DNA from 4 places in the Priestia sp. TRN 1309 genome. Region 4 is predicted to be linked to each of the others. Evidence: riboswitches for the same ligand, from Rfam matches in the RefSeq annotation. Region 4 holds a riboswitch; each other region holds the start of a gene.
The links. A riboswitch is a leader RNA that binds a small molecule or an ion and turns the genes downstream of it on or off. The one in region 4 is predicted to bind cobalamin.
Positions count from the first base shown of each region.

Region 1: another riboswitch for cobalamin. It lies ahead of nikA (nickel ABC transporter substrate-binding protein); the one in region 4 lies ahead of ACRPLQ_RS09655 ((2Fe-2S) ferredoxin domain-containing protein).
Region 2: another riboswitch for cobalamin. It lies ahead of metE (5-methyltetrahydropteroyltriglutamate--homocysteine S-methyltransferase); the one in region 4 lies ahead of ACRPLQ_RS09655 ((2Fe-2S) ferredoxin domain-containing protein).
Region 3: another riboswitch for cobalamin. It lies ahead of ACRPLQ_RS24435 (ribonucleoside-diphosphate reductase subunit alpha); the one in region 4 lies ahead of ACRPLQ_RS09655 ((2Fe-2S) ferredoxin domain-containing protein).

Region 1 is NZ_JBOZGM010000008.1:33,061-37,933, reverse strand. It holds gene ACRPLQ_RS23845 (YfmQ family protein) at 1-55, shown strand, start outside; gene ACRPLQ_RS23840 (GNAT family N-acetyltransferase) at 630-1,157, opposite strand; gene nikA (nickel ABC transporter substrate-binding protein) at 1,227-2,768, opposite strand; cobalamin riboswitch at 2,913-3,103, opposite strand; gene ftsZ (cell division protein FtsZ) at 3,106-4,110, opposite strand; gene ACRPLQ_RS23825 (tautomerase family protein) at 4,470-4,859, opposite strand.
Region 2 is NZ_JBOZGM010000001.1:948,516-953,388, forward strand. It holds gene ACRPLQ_RS05010 (metallophosphoesterase family protein) at 1-784, shown strand, start outside; gene ACRPLQ_RS05015 (hypothetical protein) at 942-1,112, shown strand; gene ACRPLQ_RS05020 (hypothetical protein) at 1,371-1,622, shown strand; SAM riboswitch class I at 1,703-1,813, shown strand; cobalamin riboswitch at 1,893-2,081, shown strand; gene metE (5-methyltetrahydropteroyltriglutamate--homocysteine S-methyltransferase) at 2,232-4,526, shown strand; gene ACRPLQ_RS05030 (acetate uptake transporter) at 4,669-4,873, shown strand, end outside.
Region 3 is NZ_JBOZGM010000009.1:16,239-21,111, forward strand. It holds gene ACRPLQ_RS24425 (o-succinylbenzoate--CoA ligase) at 1-673, shown strand, start outside; gene menC (o-succinylbenzoate synthase) at 677-1,780, shown strand; cobalamin riboswitch at 2,059-2,244, shown strand; gene ACRPLQ_RS24435 (ribonucleoside-diphosphate reductase subunit alpha) at 2,378-4,621, shown strand; gene ACRPLQ_RS24440 (ribonucleotide-diphosphate reductase subunit beta) at 4,638-4,873, shown strand, end outside.
Region 4 is NZ_JBOZGM010000002.1:465,359-470,231, reverse strand. It holds gene ACRPLQ_RS09665 (sirohydrochlorin chelatase) at 1-534, opposite strand, end outside; gene cobJ (precorrin-3B C(17)-methyltransferase) at 552-2,174, opposite strand; gene ACRPLQ_RS09655 ((2Fe-2S) ferredoxin domain-containing protein) at 2,188-2,568, opposite strand; cobalamin riboswitch at 2,670-2,849, opposite strand; cobalamin riboswitch at 2,968-3,146, opposite strand; gene ACRPLQ_RS09650 (hypothetical protein) at 3,293-3,451, opposite strand; gene ACRPLQ_RS09645 (M42 family metallopeptidase) at 3,804-4,841, opposite strand.

The DNA of each region.
Region 1 (4,873 bases), on a different contig from region 4:
CAGCCTTCTGTCTGATCACCTTCAAAAGCAGTCCATAACAGCTGACCTAGCTTAAACCAGTCGCCTACAAGGCGGCTTTTTTAGTTTTTAGGTTTAGTTTGAAGTTACCTTATTTAAAAATACCAAACTTTAACATTAATTCTAATGCTATAACATAAATTAATAGAATTTTCTAAATTTTTAAGAGGTGATGGATAATGCTTTCTTTGTTAGGGTTTGGAATGATTGCTACTTTTCTTTCTTTTCAAGTGGGCCTTTGGGACAACTATTATCATGACAATTACAGCCATTTTAACGAACGCTGTTTCCCTTTAGACTTCTACTATAAAAAAAGGAAGCCGACTACCATAAGGCAATCGGCTCACACATGTAGGATATTGATTTAACACTAACAAAGTACAACACAACACTAGTAATTATATAATATATTTCATTATTTTGAAAGCGATTTCATATATATTTTTAAAAATATTTTGTTACTTGTTTTTTATAGAAAAAAACCACGTTTCAGCCAATTCGAAACGTGGTTCTTTTCTGTAAGGACTTGCCCTACAGGCTATAAATGTAAGTTACGTTCATTATAGCATGAGCCCATATACAGATTCCATGGTAATTACTGTATGATCTCGTTACGTTACGACTCGTTGTATTTTTCTGTCCATGTGCAGCGTATTCCATGGTTCGTCCTGTTCAGCTAGCCTTTTGATAAAGCCTTGTGAAGCCCAAAAAGGAATAGCGCCAGGTAAGAAAGGATGAGTATGCAGATACAGCGTGTCATAAAAATGACTTTGGGCAAATTGTTCAACTGCTTTTAACAGCTGCTGTCCAATGCCTAGACGCCGGTACGCTGGATCGACATAGCATTTTACAACCTCAGCTGCAGTTCTATGTTCATATCGCTCTTTTAATGCATGAAACCGTCCATCGTAAGCGTATAAACCAATGGTTCCAATTACTTGTTGATTTTCCGTAACAGCTGCAAAAAAAGCAGCGTCTTTCGCTTGAACGTAATGTTCATTAAAATGAAGCAAATCCACAGGAAGCTGATTTTTTTCCAGCATAGGAAATAGCTCATTCCGCATATTCATGACAAACTGAATCACTTCAGCATCCTTTTCTTTTACTTCTTTAATTTGATACATTTGTACTTCTTGCACGTTTACTGTCACATCCTTTTAACGATCATTGTATACTTTTTCTTTTCTCTGCTTATGCTGCAATGTTAACTACGGCGTTACGTCTAAATGCTGAGTCAGCATATAATACTCGCTTGGATTTGTTGTCCAGTTTTTCACTTTTTGATTATAAGCAACAACAATGTTTGGATGTACAATCGATGACGTCAGCATTTTTCTATTAATCAAAGCGGTTGCTTGTTTGGCTAACTGATCTCGTTTTGCGTCATCTACTGTTGAATTTAACTGTTCTATCATTTTTGTTAGCGTATCATCATTAATCCGGCTGGCATTTAAACCACCGCCGGGCAAATAGTTCGTACTTAAATAATAGCTGGCATCTCCTCTAGGTGCTGTGATAAGGCTGTACAATGCTAAATCCCAATCATCTTTTGCCATTACATATTCATCGCTATCTTCAACTAGGTGAATCTTAATAGTAATTCCTAACTCTTTGGCATTAGACTGTATAAGCTGAGCAATTAAAGGCAGTTCTGGCAAAGAACTATATGTGACAAGAGAGAGCGATAGTGGCTTTCCATTTTTGATTGCTTTGTCATTTTTGATTTGATAGCCTGCTTTCTCTAAATATTTTTTAGCAGATGTCATACCTCTTTGCTCATTAGCAGTACTATCAGCAAAAGGTAATTGGGGTAAAAATGGACCTCGAGCCGCTGCCGCTTGATTGTTCATGATGCTGCTAACAATTTCTTTTCGGTTCAATAAGGTATCGATAGCTTTTCTTACATTTTCGTCTTTTAATGCGTCATTAGTTTGATTGTAAAGCAATAAATGGGTGCGCACACTAGGTACTCCACTTACTTTAAAAGACGGATCTGTTTGTAAAGTGCCCAAGCTTTCTAAAGGCGGGCGATAAATAATATCGGCTGTTCCAGATTGAAGAGCAGCAACTCGCGCATTAGCATCTTCGTTAAATCCAAAGATCGCACTTTTCAATTTCACTTTTCCACCCCAATAATTTTCATATCTTTCTAATTTTACTTGATTTCCTTGATCAAAAGACAAGACGCGAAATGGACCCGTACCAATGGGCTTCTTAGCTATATTAGAAGCATCAACATCTATAATAGCTGTATTTGGATGCACTAATTCAGAAGGAAATTTAGGCATTGTTTCTTTTAATGTAATTGTCAGCGCATGACTGTTCGCTTTCATTTCTTTAATATTTAAAGCGTTTTTCATCGCATAACTTTGGTCTATCGTTCTTTGAAGAGAAGACTTAACGGCATTTGCATTCAGCGCTTTTCCATTTTGAAACGTGATGTTCTTTCTTATCATAAATGTCCATGTAAGGCCGTTATCTTTCGTTTCCCACTTTTCAGCAAGCCAAGGCTTTATTTTTAAATCGTCGTTGATTTTAACAAGCGTCTCCCCTACTCCCCCACGAACTGCTGTATAATTATCGTCCGTATGAGGATCAAGCGTTGCAGATGTAAAATTAAATAAAAACGTCACACTTTTATCCGTTTTCTTTCTTTCTTTTATACTTACGCTCTCTTCATTAGGAGCGCAAGCAGTGAGGCAAAGTAACACGAGAAATATCATAGATACAAGTTTTTTATTATTTATCATTCATTTTTCCACCTTCTATTTTAATACACAAAAAAAAGCACTTCTAAAAAGAAGTGCTTGCCTTCACAACAAATTCAGATAAACGTATCCCTTGTTTATCGTATTTTTGATTCTGCCAAAACACCTCCCTATCCTCGTAGGTTATTGTGTGCTGCGATTTATGGCAGGTCTCCTGGCTTCAAGTCATTGCCTTATACCGCCTTCCCGTCTCTAAATAGACAGTGGCTTTTTGACATAAGGCTCCTTGTTACAGTGGCGGGACCGCTCCGGATTTTCACCGGATTCCCTTTTAAGGCAATTGAAAAACAATTGCCACCATAAAAGCTGGTTATTTAATTTAGTAGCGTGCTCTTGAAACTCTAGAAGTGGAAGCTGATGGTGAAATATCTTCATCATCAAATCCAGTGGCAATAACGGTTACCATCATTTCGTCCTTTAAATCTTCATTAATCACAGATCCAAAAATCATATTTAAGTCCTGATCAGAAGCGGACGTGACAATATCTGCTGCTTCCTGTACTTCGTAAAGACTCAGGCTGCTGCCGCTCGTAATGTTCAGCAGCACGCCTCTTGCTCCATCAATCGATGCATCTAGCAGCGGACTAGAAATCGCTTTTTTCGCTGCTTCAATTGCTCGATCTGATCCCGAAGCTCGTCCGATACCCATAAGCGCAAATCCTTGATTAGACATAATTGTTTTTACATCAGCAAAGTCAAGGTTAATCAGCCCCGGAACAGCGATTAAATCTGAAATACCTTGAATACCTTGGCGAAGAACATTATCTGCTTCACGGAATGCTTCAAGCATAGGTGTCTTTTTATCAACGATTTCAAGCAAGCGGTCGTTTGGAATGACAATAAGGGTATCTACCGATTCATTCATCGCAGTAATACCGCCTACTGCTTGCTTGGTACGTTTATTTCCTTCAAACTTGAAAGGGCGAGTAACTACTCCAATTGTTAAAGCATTTAGTTCACGGGCAATTTGGGCAATAACCGGAGCTGCTCCAGTACCAGTGCCTCCCCCCATGCCAGCTGTTACGAATACCATATCTGCGCCTTGCAGTACTTCTTGAATTTGCTCTCTGCTTTCTTCTGCAGCTTCTCTTCCTACTTCTGGATTAGCTCCTGCACCTAATCCTCGCGTTAATGCCGCACCAATCTGCATTTTCACATCTGCTTTAGATAAATTAAGCGCCTGAGCATCCGTATTAACGGCGATAAATTCTACCCCTTGTACACCATGTTCAATCATACGGTTAACGGTGTTATTTCCTCCACCGCCGACTCCAATTACTTTAATTCGCACTAATGGCGATACATCTGCATCAAATCCAAACATTCTAAGTTCCTCCTCAATGATCAAAATTACTTTCTCTTATTATCCGAAAAAACACGTGAAGAACCTTTTACTCCTATGTTTAACGCGTAACTGTTCTTTTGTTTTACAGATTTTATACATTTCTCTTTTAACCTTTAAATCTTTACATCTTTATGTAAAATTATTGTTGTTCTGAAGTTAGTACGCCGAACTCTTTTTTGGTTTTCCCACTCAAAACGGCATATAAGCTTATTGTATCATTCATTTGACAGATGTCTGTATTTAATTTTGAGTAAGATGTGACTAAGAGAATAATATTTTTATAGACAAAATGAGAAAAAGCCCTTAGAAATAAGGGCTTCTCTAGATAATAAACCATTTTATAATTTCCCAGTTAAGAATTGAGCTTCTCCCATACCAAAGCTCCAGTCAGCATTACCGTTTTCAACAATTGAAATCATAATGTCGCTTGGCTGAATTCCGCAGCTTTCTCCCAGCTCTTTTACAATTAATTTGTAAAGAGCTTGTTTTTGCTCTTCTGTTCGCTGTTTGCTCGTCACACTTATAATAACCAAATCCTTGCTTCTCTCAAAGCCAAGACCTGTATCTTCAATAATCATTTCATGAGCAGGATGCTGATGTACAATTTGATAACGATCGCGTTCTGGGACGCCAAAGGCTTCTAGCATCGCTCGATGAGTAGCGTCTAGTAATGCTTTTAACTCTTTTTCGTCTCTTCCTTCTATTACATCAAATCTAAGTAATGGCATACTAAGTAACCTCC
Region 2 (4,873 bases), on a different contig from region 4:
GGGCGACAGTAGAGGTGACGGACCAAACGATAATTGTTACACGATGAGCGGTGAATTTGAGCTTGTGTTAAAAAAGGCGGTGGAATTGAATCCGCTGTTTATTATTCATGGGGGAGACACCGTGTATACAGGAGAAAAGAGGTATTTGGAGCACTTTGTTAAAGTTGTCGAAAAAATAGCACCAAACATTCCCGTGTTTGTATGCGTAGGGAATCATGATGAATTAAACCTTGAAGAAAGCAACCTCGAAAACTTCAGAGCCACTATCGGAAAAGTGCACTGGGTCATTGATATTCCTGTCTTTAACTTCCGGTGCATCGCATTAAATAATATCATCAGTCCCAAGAATAAAATATATGGATTTACAGATAGAGAGCTGAATTATTTAGAGCAGCAGCTAGAGGATGCTCCTCGTAATACCGTTGTAGCCATGCATGCGCAGCCAAATATTGGCCGGTGGTCAGACCTGGGAGGTTTTCCTGTAACGACTCCTCAAAGTCAAGAATTTTTTGATTTAATTCAAGAACATCGCGTGAAAAAAGTGTTAGTCAGCCACGTGCATGCGTATGACGAGCAGTTTATTAGAAAAAACAGAAACGGGTCGTTTACGCTTGGAAGAGGTACTGATTTTGTATTATCAGGAGGCGCGGGTGCACCCCTTGATTTTGAACCGCCTTTAATTTTAAATAATTATAATTTTACGGAGTTTTTTGTTAGCCGGTACGACATTTTAGGACCTCTTCTTTGGAAGGATTTTGGACGACCTCGAAGAAGTTGTTTGTAAAAACAAGAAAGTAGAAAGCTAGGTTCAAAAAAAAGAGGCTGGGAAAAAAGGGTTTTAGGCGAAATGAAAAATGAACCACTAATCAAGCATCTTGATTAGTGGTTCATTTTTTTATTAGGGTAAACGTAGATTTCATGTGTATAGGTCTTTCTAGCAGGTGATTGGAGCACAAGACGAAGACTCCTGCGGGAAAAGCGGAACACGTGAGACCCCACAGGAGCTTATGCGACGAGGAGGCTCAGTGACCGCCCGCGGAAAGCGAAGTCTTGTACGGAAATCAACTGCGGTGTCACAAGCGATTCAGCTCATGTATCCCATTTGCCTTTAGATTGGATTCACTTGGTTATGTCTCAACCTCTTTTGGAAAACCGTACGAAACCTTGTAGCAGAAGGCCCAGTCAAGCGTTATAATAGATAGTGAATGATGATATATTCTCTATATTTGTCATATATTTGTATTACATATGTAATTGAAGAAAAATATTCACTTGATATACTGTTTAATGACTTAACTTTATCTTAACATTCACAGTGAAATGCGTGTTTATAGAGGCTTAAAACATACACAGCAAATGGAGGAGCTATCATGGCAAACGAAAAGATGCAAGAAGGACTCAATCGTTTTATTAAGGAAGATTTAAATGACCTTTTAGGTAGACTGTTCCCCCTAATGGACCGAGAATGTGCGGAAGAAAAGAGAATGCTTATCGAAACGGCGGTAGAGTACATCTATTCTTCAGGGTATCATCAAGGAGCAAAAGACTTGATCGAAACACATCGAAAAGATGATTACAAATTATTAAGGCAAAAATTAGCGTCAACGCCTCCTGAAAACTAATTTTTTTGAAATTTCTTTTGACAACATAAATGTAAGGTGTTAAGATGACTCTACATTCAAAATATTATAAACAATTAAAACTCTTATTGAGAGAGGCGGAGGGACTGGCCCTGTGAAGCCCGGCAACCATTTAACAATCTTGTTAAAAAGGTGCTACATCCTGCAAAGCGTACAGCTTTGAAAAATAAGAGAGGATTTCATAGATACTATGCCTCTCTATTCATGATAGAGAGGCTTTTTATTTTATGTGAATATGTTTTGAATGAACAATTTCATAGAAATGCATCAGGTGCTGTGTAACGAATGTACGCAGCTTAAAAGGGAAGACCGGTGAAAAGCCGGCGCGGTCCCGCCACTGTAATGGGGAGCAACTTATTAACCACTGTTTCATGTTGAAATGGGAAGGGATAGGAAGCGATGAACCTAAGTCAGGAGACCTGCCTGTTGTATGCACTTAAGCTCTACGGGATATAGAGAGGAGTGAGGAATACGTGTTGAGAAAAACAGGCTATCTCAACTTTAGTTAAGTATGCGTATCATCTCTCTTTTCATTTCGAAAAGGGAGATTTTTTAGTTTAGCGATAAAAAAATATATAGGGAGTGGAAAAAATGAGCAGTGTAAAAAGTTCAAATGTAGGTTATCCAAGAATTGGTGAAAAACGAGAATGGAAAAAAGCGCTTGAGCAGTTTTGGGCAGGAAAGCTAGAGAAAGATATCTTTCTTCAGGAAATTGAAGCTCTTCGTCTTGGGCATCTGAAAAAACAGCGTGACGCAGGAATTGAATTAATTCCAGTCGGCGATTTTAGCTTATACGATCACGTGTTAGATACAGCCGCTATGTTTGGTTTGGTGCCAAAGCGCTTTGAATATAGCGGAGGCCCGGTATCCCTTGAAACGTATTTTGACATCGCCCGAGGAACAAAAGGTGCGGTAGCCTCTACGATGACAAAATGGTTTAACACAAATTATCACTACATTGTACCCGAGCTTGAGGAATGTACGCCAGCACTTGTAGAAAATCGCCCGCTTCAATTTTACAAAGAAGCAAAACAAAAGCTGAATATCAAAGGCAAACCCGTTATTTTAGGTCCAGTAACATTTGTGAAGCTGTCAAAAGGATATAAAAAAAGTGAGTTTAAAAAAGTAGTTGAACAATTTGTTCCTCTTTATGCAACAATCTTAGCGGAGCTGCAGGCAGAAGGCGTGGAGTGGGTACAAATAGATGAGCCGGTTTTAGCTACAACGCTATCAAAAGAAGACCTGGCACTGTATAAAGAAGTCTATGAAGCTTTGAAAAAAGCGGCACCGAATGTAAAAGTCATTTTGCAGACGTATTTTGACAGCGTAGATTACTATAAAGAAGTAGTTGCTCTTCCTGTTCACGGAATTGGATTGGATTTTGTACATGACCGAGGCGAAAATCTCACGGCGCTTAATAAATATGGGTTTCCAACTGATAAAGTGCTGGCAGCAGGAGTGATTGACGGACGAAACATTTGGCGTGAAAACTTGGACGAACAGCTTTTAACAATCAGTGAAATTGAAGAAGCCGTATCAAAAGACCGTTTGATTCTGCAGCCTTCATCAAGTTTATTACATGTTCCTGTCACGGTGAAAAGCGAAAAAACCATTGAGCCAATTCTAAAAAACGCGCTGTCTTTTGCAGATGAAAAGCTAAAGGAAATCACGCTTTTAACAAAAGCGGTGCAGCAAGGAAAAGAAGCAATAGAAAAAGAAATAAGTGAAAGTAAACAGGCGATTCAAGCATTAAATGGATCATCTTTTCGAAACCATCAAGACGTGCAAAAAGAGCTGAAGCAGCTGCACAGCTATAAAGCACAGCGCCAAGCGTCGTTTGACGTACGTCAACGCGTTCAGCAAGAAGCGTTTCAACTGCCGCTTCTTCCAACGACAACAATTGGAAGCTTTCCGCAAACAAAAGAAGTGCGAAAAGAGCGTCTGAAGTGGCGTAAAGGAGAGTTAAGCGATGAAGCATATGAAGCGTACATTAACGCTGAAATCAAAAAATGGATTGAAATTCAAGAAGACATCGGCTTAGATGTCCTTGTGCACGGAGAGTTTGAGCGCACGGACATGGTTGAATACTTCGGTGAAAAATTAGGAGGTTTTCAGTTTACGAAGTTTGGCTGGGTGCAATCATACGGTTCTCGCTGCGTGAAGCCGCCGCTTATTTACGGAGATGTCTCGTACGAGCAGGCGATGACGATCAAAGAAACGGTCTACGCACAGTCTCTAACCAATAAGCCTGTTAAAGGAATGCTGACGGGGCCGATTACGATTTTAAACTGGTCATTTGTGCGTGATGATATCCCGCGCTACGACGTGGCAAATCAAATTGCGCTTGCTCTTAGAAAAGAAGTGGAAGCACTTGAAAGTCAGGGCATCTCAATGATTCAAGTAGATGAACCGGCGCTGCGTGAAGGACTGCCGTTAAAACGAGAAAACTGGGAAAGCTACTTGAACGCCGCGGTGTACGCGTTCAAATTAGCCACAGTATCGGTGCAAAACGAGACGCAAATTCACACGCATATGTGCTATTCGGAATTCGAAGAGATTATTGATGCGATCAAAGCGCTTGATGCCGACGTGATTTCCATTGAAACGTCCAAAAGCCATGGTGAATTAATTTATGCGTTTGAAAAACATACGTATAACCAGGGAATTGGACTTGGCGTATATGATATCCACAGCCCGCGCGTACCGAAGCTTGAAGAGCTGACACGAAACATTGACCGCGCTCTAAAAGTGCTTGATCCTGCATTGTTTTGGATTAATCCCGACTGCGGTCTTAAAACAAGAGGAATCAGCGAGACGGTGGAAGCTTTAAAAGTGATGGTTGAGTCTGCAAAACAAACAAGAAAAAATTTATTACAAAACGCTTAATAACAAGAAAGTCAAGACCAAGCAGTGTAAACGCTACACTGCTTGGTCTTATGGGTTTTTTAAAGGCCAAAAATATCCATTGACACTTCCCGTAGATTTTTGTATCTTTTTAAAGGTGTTTTTAAAATCAGGGAGGTACAACATGAGTAACAACAGCACGCAGCACGTTAAAATTGTAACAGCGGATCCATCAGCGCTAGGCCTATTCGGACTTGCCATGGTGACACTTGTTGCATCGTTTCAAAAGCTTGGGGTAACCGATGGTGTTTCATTGGTATTGCCATGGGCAATTTTTTTAGGCGGAATAGGGCAGCTAATTGCGTCTATGCAAGATTTCAAACATAATA
Region 3 (4,873 bases), on a different contig from region 4:
TTTAGGAGGAGGACCCGCACCGCTTACTATTTTAGAGGCTTGTGTGAATAAAGAAATTCCTGTTTATCAAACGTATGGAATGACAGAAACATCTTCACAGTTCGTTACGCTTTCACCTGAAGATAGTTTGCGAAAACTGGGATCAGCAGGTAAACCATTATTTCCGTGTGCAATGAAAATTGTAGATGAGAATGGAAATGAAACACGTGAAGCAGGAGAAATCATTGTTAAAGGTCCAAATGTTACAAAAGGATATTTAAATAAACCTGAAGCTACTAAAAAAGCCCTTCAACAAGGCTGGTTCTATACAGGAGATATCGGGAAAGTGGATGAAGAAGGCTTTCTATATGTATTAGACAGACGCTCGGACCTTATTATTTCAGGTGGAGAAAATGTATATCCAGCTGAAATTGAAAATGTTTTGTTGAAGCATCCCGCTGTTAAAGAGGCCGGTGTAACGGGAGTAGCCGATGGAAAATGGGGACAAGTTCCTGCAGCATGCATTGTTATAAACGAAGACGTTTCAGATGAAGAGTTATCTTTACACATTCAACAATTTTTAGCAAAGTACAAACTTCCAAAGTATTTCGTTCGAGTAGAGGAGCTGCCGCGAACGGCCTCTAATAAAATCATACGCCGGAAGCTATCATCGTTCATACAGAAAGGAATTTAATCGATGATTATCAAAAAAGTACATCTTTATAAAATTGACATGAAGCTTCTTTCTCCTTTTTCAACAAGCTATGGTACGGTCCAGGATCGAGAATTGATTTTGCTTGAAGTAGAAGATGAAAAAGGATTTACAGGATGGGGAGAAGTCGTTGCTTTTTCATCTCCTTGGTATACGGAAGAAACGATTCAGACATGTTTTCATATGTTAGACGATTTTTTAATTCCTTCGCTTCTTCACCAGCAGCTTCAAAAACCAGAGGATGTTCAAAAGTTATTCAAACCTCTAAAGCGGAACAACATGGCTAAAGCAGCTTTGGACTGTGCTGTATGGGATTTGTATGCAAAGCGCCAAAATAAGCCCTTAGCTGAAGTAATTGGCGGAATAAGGCCTGCTGTAGAAGCTGGAGTGGTAGTTGGCTTAAATGATATTTCCATCATGAAAGAACAAATAAAGACTTATATGAAAGATGGTTATAAGCGCTTTAAAGTGAAAATTAAGCCAGGCGCTGACTATGAGCTACTGAAACAAATTCGAGATGAATTTCCAAGCATTCCTCTTATGGCTGATGCCAATTCAGCCTATACGTTAAGCGATAGTGATTCATTGAAAAAACTAGATGAATTGAATTTAATGATGATCGAACAGCCGTTAAGTTCGGATGATATCCTTGATCATCGATTATTACAAAAGCAAATGAAGACGCCGATTTGCTTAGATGAAAGTATTGTGAGCTATGAAGATGCACGTCATGCAATCGAACAAAAAAGCTGCAAGATTATCAATGTGAAAATCGGTCGAGTTGGCGGAATGTCTGTAGCAAAAAAAATTCATGATTTATGCGCCCTACATGGTGTAAGGCTTTGGGTTGGCGGAATGTTAGAAGCCGGGATTTCACGAGCTCATAACATCGCCCTTGCCACACTGCCTTCTTTCACGATACCAGGTGACATTTCTGCGTCGTCTCGCTATTGGGAAAAAGATATTATTAAGCCCGAAGTAGAGGTAGAAGCCGGAGTAATAAAGGTGAAGGAAAAACCGGGGATCGGATACGATATTGATAAAAAGTTTATCAAAACAATCACAGCATTTGAAAAAGAATACAAATAATTAAAAACCGTTTTTTATGAAAAACGGTTTTTTTATTGATGTTGGCAATGTTTAGTAGAAAAATAGGACAAATTTTTTAAAAAGAGCACATTGTTCCATCAAGCGTGTCAAAACATGTTATGATGGAGTAGTTTGATGAAAAAAGTCGAAGGATTTTATCGTAAAAAACAAAATTATTTTTGAAAATAGGTTGATAGTTTTCTAAGTTGTCCTATATAATGTGTTTATAACATAACACAATATGTTGTTTGTTAAACAATAATAAAATACTATATTTTGTGTTTTCCAGTGAAAAAGGTGTCTGATAAAAAGACTTAAAAGGGAATTTGGTGAAAATCCAAAGCTGTCCCCGCAACTGTGAATGCTGATGAAATAAGGAGATCCACTGTGAGTAAACATCATGGGAAGGCCTTAAAGTAAAAAGAAGCATAAGTCAGGAGACCTGCCTTTTTTATGTCGTTTTATCTTCTTCGGGAGGTGAGAGGGTAGAGCGAGGATTGAGAAAAGACTTAGTGTCTTCTTCTATCTTCGTTCTATTCGCTCACCGAGGTACGGTGAGCGATTTTTTATTTTGAAGTGAAGAGAGGAGCCATATTTATGGTGAATACATTAAAGCCTACAATTCTACATGAATTAACTGCATATATTGAACGTTTAAAAAAAGAATTTACGCAACTTGATTTTTCTTTGTATGAGGAAAAGGTTATTCAAACTGTTACAGTAAAGGAAAATATGACGGACGAAAAGGTTGCAAACGTACTAATTTTGGCAGCCCTAGAGCGTATTTCAATGGAAGAACCAGATTGGACGTACGTGGCGGCAGACGTCTACTTAAACGAACTATATCGAAAAGCAGCGGACAACCGAGGTTATGATAAAAAAGAGAAGTACGGTTCGTTTTATCAGCTTATTCAAGAACTAACAAAAATCGGCATTTATAATAAACAGCTATTAAAAACATATACAGAAGAAGAAATTAATGAAATTGCTTCAGTCATTATTCCTGAACGCGATCGTTTATTTACATACATTGGATTGCTGACATTAGCAGATCGCTATTTAGCGACATCACATGATAAGCGTGTATACGAATTACCGCAAGAACGTTTTCTTATCATTGCTATGACGCTGATGTCTCAAGAAAAGAAAGAAAATCGAACAGCATTAGTAAAAGAAGCGTACTGGGCGCTTTCTAGTCTATATATGACGGTTGCCACACCAACACTCTCAAACGCAGGAAAGAGCTACGGACAGCTATCTAGCTGCTTTATTGATACGATTGATGACAGCTTACGCGGTATTTATGATAGCAATACAGATTTGGCCACGCTTAGTAAAAATGGAGGCGGAATTGGTGTCTACCTCGGTCATATTAGAAGCCGAGGAAGTGATATAAAAGGTTTTAAAGGCGTATCATCAGGAACAATTCCATGGATGAAACAGCTAAATAATACGGCTGTAAGTGTCGATCAGCTAGGTCAACGACAAGGAGCTATTGCCGTATATTTAGACGTTTGGCATAAAGACATTTTTTCATTCTTAGACGCGCGTTTGAACAATGGTGATGAACGCCAGCGCACGCATGATTTATTCACTGGCGTATGTTTGCCAGATTTGTTTATGGAAAAAGTAGAAGCACGTGAAGACTGGCACTTATTCGATCCTCACGAAGTTCGTACGCTGATGGGCTACTCGTTAGAAGATTTTTATGATGAAGAAGAAGGCAGCGGTTCGTTCCGCACTCGTTACGCTGAGTGTGTAAACAATGAACAGCTTTCAAGAGAAACAGTGCCTGCTATTGAGATCTTCAAGCGCATTATGCTTTCGCAGCTTGAAACCGGAACTCCTTATATGTTCTATCGTGATACGGTTAACCGAGCTAATCAAAACCGACACGCGGGCATGATTTACTGCAGTAACTTATGTACAGAAATCACGCAAAACCAAAGTACAACGGTCGTAACAGAGGAAATTACGGAAGACGGAAAAATTATTATTACAAAGAATCCGGGCGATTTTGTTGTATGTAATCTTTCTTCTATTAACTTAGCGAGAGCCGTAACTGAAGATGTACTTGAACGTTTAATTCCAATTCAAGTACGCATGCTTGATAATGTTATTGAGTTAAATGATTTGCCGGTACTTCAAGCAAAGCTAACGAATCAAAAGTACCGCGCAGTAGGGCTTGGCACATTTGGCTGGAACCATTTGCTTGCCTTAAAGAAAATAGCATGGGAGACAGATGAAGCGGTAGCATATTGCGATGAATTGTATGAACAAATTTCTTACTTAACCGTGCAGGCAAGCATGAACTTAGCTAAAGAAAAAGGCGCATATCCATTATTTAAAGGCTCAGATTTTGAGTCAGGCGCTTATTTTGAAACACGTGAATACACGAGCGAAGCGTGGAGTGAACTGCGTAGCGAAGTTCAAAGCAATGGGATAAGAAATGGATATTTAATGGCTGTAGCACCTAATTCATCAACATCTATTATCGCGGGTTCTACGGCAAGTATTGATCCGATTTTCCGTAAGTTTTATTCAGAGGAAAAGAAAAACTATAAAATCCCAGTGACGGCACCAGATTTATCGCCAGCAACAAACTGGTATTATAAGTCCGTTTATTTAATTGATCAGCACTGGAGCATTAAGCAAAACGCCAAGCGCCAGCGTCATATTGATCAATCTATTTCATTCAATTTATATGTACAAAATGATATCCGAGCAAAAGAGCTGCTGGATCTTCATATGACGGCATGGAAAGAAAAATTAAAAACGACCTATTACGTACGTTCAACATCAAGTGAAGTCATTGAAGAATGTGAAAGCTGTCATAGTTAAAAGGAGTGAATAATTGATGACAAGCATGTTAAAACGAGAATTAATGAACGAAACAGCTCCGAACCGTTCGACAGGAATCATCAACGGCAAGAGCTCCAATATTCTAAACTGGGATGACGTCCGATTTTCATGGGCGTTCCCTAAATACAAGCGTATGCTAGCTAATTTCTGGACGCCGTTTGAAATTAATATGGGGCAAGATATTAAACAGTTCCCTCAGTTAACCGCTGACGAACAAGAGAGCTTTCTAAA
Region 4 (4,873 bases):
ATCAATCAGTGGAGCGGTCACGCCCATAAAAGAAGTTTCGACGATTTTGTAGTTTGTTTTTTCCCAAAGAAGGCGCGTAATTTTATATAAATCACTGTTTGCATCAGGATCGCTTCCTCCTCGCCCTAAGACAATAACAGCCGTGTCTTCAGCTGGAGTTTCTAAATTTTCTCCTGATTCTTGTAATCTCGTTTTTAAAATTTCAAGGGCTTCTTCATGAACGCCAATGGGACGTCCGTACACGAAGTTTACGTGTAGATATTTTTCCTTAGCTTCATCTATAGCCGCCGGAATATGTATTTTTGAGTGGCCAGCTGGCAAGAGCATAATTGGAACTACAACTACATCTGTCGCTCCTTTTGCCACACATGTATCAATGCCTTGACTTACATTCGGACGTTCAAACTCTAGAAAACACGTTTCTACTAAAATAGATGGGTCCCAATCATGCTTCATAGTCGAGATAAACTCGCGAATTTGATCGTTCCCTTCAGGATCTCTACTTCCATGACCGACAAATAAAACTGATTTCATATAATGCCCTCCCATTTTTAATCTCCACACGGAGCTGGTTCTACTTTTATTTTTGGTGTTATATCTTGATAGTCGAATCCATAAACATTCTTCACACGCTTAAAGAATTTATGAAACCGCTCATTTGGATGACCTTTTTCTTTATATTCATGGACAATGTTCTCCACTATTTCAACAATGTCATCGGGCGCTATGCCTTCCGCCACAATTTGACCTGAATGGGCGTTTCGTCCAACCGTTTTAGCCCCTAAAAATAAGTCAAACGCACCTTTTCTGTAGACAATGCCGATATCTTCTTGAACAGCACCGTAACAGGCCATACCGCATCCATTAATACCAAGCTTCAGCTCTTTTGGCATGTCCATTCCACCGAGACGCTTTTGTAATTGTTCCGTATGCGGGATGGCGTCACTTTTTTCTCCATCACAAAAATCACACGCTTTAATTGTAAACACGTCTCCGACTGGAGATAGTAAAAAGGAAGCTGATTGGAGCTTTTTAATAATCACATCTGGCTGAGCCGTTGGAATTTGCAGTTTGATTTGATGGTCAGGCGTATACTCCATCGTACCTTTTTCACCAACAACTTCTGCTAGTGTTGTCATTTGAACGGGCGTAAACTTCTTATTTGCAAGCCCTGGACTAACTGCCACTTCAAAAATAGACTCAATTGGCTGGTGTACGACCGGTGAAGTAGTTTCACCTAAAATTGCTTGAAGCGCTTCTTCTGCCAGAGCTCGTGAAGCTGCTTTTTCTTCTTTTGTGTTCTGAACATCTTCAATAGCTGAAGCCGTTTGCTTTACAGTCTCCTCTTGATCAAGAGCCCATGGTTCTGCTTCTTTTCGAAGTCGCTGATGCGGTCTTAGCGGCTGCTCTGTTTGGTTGAGGGTATATTTACGCTGATACCCGCGCGGTGTAATCATTAAGTCATCGTAAAAGAACGTAGATGAATTTCCGACAACAACGGTAGTCAGCATGCCTATTTCATGATTTAACATGTCTTTTAAATTGGTCATTACCACTTCTTCACGGTCACGATAAGCGCTTTTCACAAGACCAACAGGCGTATCGGGGGAACGGTATTTTAATAAAATCCTTTGCGCTTCCACAATTTGTCTTGTGCGTCTTCCGCTTTTCGGATTATAAAAAGCTACTACAAAATCTGCTTGTGCAGCTGCTTCGATTCGTTTTTCGATTAACTCCCAAGGCGTAAGGTGGTCACTTAAACTAATCGTACAGGCATCATGCATCACGGGCGCCCCAAGGAGGGATGCGCATGAATTAATAGCCGAAATGCCAGGAATCACTTCCAGCTCTACGCCCGTTTCTTTTTTCCATCCTTTTTCAATCAACACTTCATACACAAGGCCGGCCATTCCGTATACTCCTGCATCTCCGCTTGAAATGACCGCCACGGTTTTTCCCGCTTCAGCTTGCTTTACGGCTTCTTGTGCACGGCTTACTTCTTCGGTCATTCCTGTACTAATAATTTGCTGATTCGTTAATAGTCCTTGAATTAATTCCACATAGGTTTTATAACCAATGATCATATCACTTTCTTGAATGGCTTCTCTTGCTCGCTGTGTAATATGTTCAAAGCTTCCTGGGCCGAATCCAATAACTAACAGTTTACCTTTCATGCTAGCTCCTCCTTTATGCGTTACTTTTTACTTTGTCAATTCCTTCTATGGAGTCACTCTTTTCCGGAGAAACAAAACCGTTTTGATCATATTCATAAATAAGTGATTCCTTTATACTGCAGCCTCCTGCTAAATGTTCTTCAACAATTCGATGAGCTACGTTTTCAGTGACCTGCTTGTACCAATCTCCTGAAGGGTACACGATAGCTACAGGAGCATCTTTGCATCTTCCGTTACAGCGCGTACGGGTTGTGTGAACCGCTTCATCTAGATTCAGTTCAGTCACTTTATTTCGAATAGCTTGCGTGGCTTCTTCTCCACCTTTTCTCATACAGCTGCTTCCATTACAAATCAATACGTGATGTTTTGTTCCATTTAAGTTCCACGTCGTCACACTTATTCGCTCCTTTACTAAAAAAACGCCTCTATCAATGATAGAGGCGCAGAAAAATTCAAACTAAGTTTTTGCACTTCCACCTATATCCCGTAGGGTAAGCTTCGCATTAGAAAAAGGCTGGTTTCCTGACTTCGATTCATCACTTGATTGCGCCTTCCCGAATACAGTGGCATATGCAATCAGCTCCTCTTCACAGTGGCGGGTACCGCGCTGGCTTCACACCAGACTTCCCATTTAACGCAATGTGAACATTGCGCACCTTTTTTGCACGATATGTAGTTTTGTGCTACGAGAAAAACCCGCTTCGCTAATATGCGAGCGGGTAAAACGTCAGAATAAAAGTGTACACGAATGCCACTTTAAGCCAACGTTTCCCTTCCCGCTCCCCGGAGAAATAGAAACTTCACAATAAAGACAGGTCTCCTGACTTGTGTATCATTCTACTTGAGAACCTTCCCGTGATTTTTCCACAGTGGTTATACTCGTTCGTCCACACTTACAGTTGCGGGGGCAGTACTGGTCTTTCACCAGTTTCCCTATTAAGCCTTCTTGGCATCTTTACTGTTGCTGTTTGATATATATGAACCTTTTAAACTATCAGAATAATAGAAGTAACTACCATATCATAGCGTACATTTTTTTTTATTTCAACTCTATTCTTTTCGTAAGATACAAGAAGCTATAAAAAAACAAGAGCATAAAGTCAGCTCTTGTTTTTTCATTATATAGCTACTAATGTTAAATGAGGATCATTATAATACACGACTTCTGAAAGAACTTTACAGCCATTTGTTTTTGCAAAAGCTTCTCTCGCCTGCGTTTCAGTTTCAAATTCAAACATTTTCATTTCTTTTCCAGCATATACCGTCAGTACCCACATGAAAAGATTCGCCTCCGATTATTGTAGTGATCGCTATATCCACATTATGACGAAACCCTATCCTTTTGAAAACCCATTCTACAAAACTTGTCACAAGAAACTTTTAAAAATTTAAAAACATTTTAACTTCTGTAAATGAACAAAATGTACAAAAGGTTTAAGCCGTATTATACCTCTTTAAAAAAGGTGCTTTTTTTACCAACTGTTGCTTCACCAGTAAAAAAATATATAGTATTTATTAAAAAAAGAAGCCGGACAGCCGGCTTCTTTTTTAGGAAAGGAAAGTACAGACATCACAGTCCCGTCCTGCTCTTTGTTTTGCATAAAAATACACTAATTAAATATTCCTTTCTTAAAGCAGAACCATGTTCGATTGCACATAGTGGTAAAGAAGCTTGTACGTATGGTTTAATGAATCTTGATGCGTTCTCTCAAACGCATGAGAAGAATCAATTCCTGGACCAATTAAGCCGTGTACGATGTCATGCCCGGCACGAATAGCAGCAGAAGCATCTGATCCGTAAAACGGATAAATATCTAATTTGTACTGAATATCATGCTGCTTAGCTAGCTCCACCAAATGCTTTCTCAAACCGTAATGATATGGGCCGCTTGAATCTTTTACACAAATAGACACGGTGTATTCATCAGTAGATTGTCCATCTCCCATGGCACCCATATCAACCGCTAAGTATTCTACCGTTTGAGGCGTAATATTAGAATTTCCTCCGTATCCAATTTCTTCATTATTTGAAATAAGAAAGTGCGTAGTGTATGGCAGTTCGATCTGCTCTTCTTGAATTGTTTTCATGAGCTGAAGCAATAAAGCTACGCTTGCTTTATCATCGAGATGACGAGATTTAATAAAACCGCTTTTTGTTATTTCTACACGAGGATCAAACGAAACAAAGTCGCCGACTTCAATTCCAAGACTGCGAACATCTTCTGCGCTATGTACTTTTTCATCCAATCGAATTTCTATATTATCTTGATTTCGCTCAGCTTTACCTGCATCTTTATACACATGAACAGATGTTTGATGCATAAGGATGGTCCCTGTAAATACTTCTCCTGCTGACGTTTCGATTTCACAATATTCTCCTTCAATGGAATTGTAGCGGAACCCTCCAATCAAGTCGATTTTCAGACGTCCACTCGGTTTGATTTCTTTTACCATAGCACCTAATGTATCGACATGAGCCGTCAGCATGCGGTGATGATCCGTATCTTTACCGGGAATAGTAGCGACTAAGCCTCCTTTTCGATTGCGATACGTTTGAATATTTAGCTCTTTTACATAGTCTTCGACAAATGAAATCACCTTTTCTGTATTTCCAGAAGGACTGGGAATCGAAACAAGCTTTTTAATTAACTGAACAGTTTCCGTCATTATGACACTTCCTTTGTCTCTCATTTCTTTTA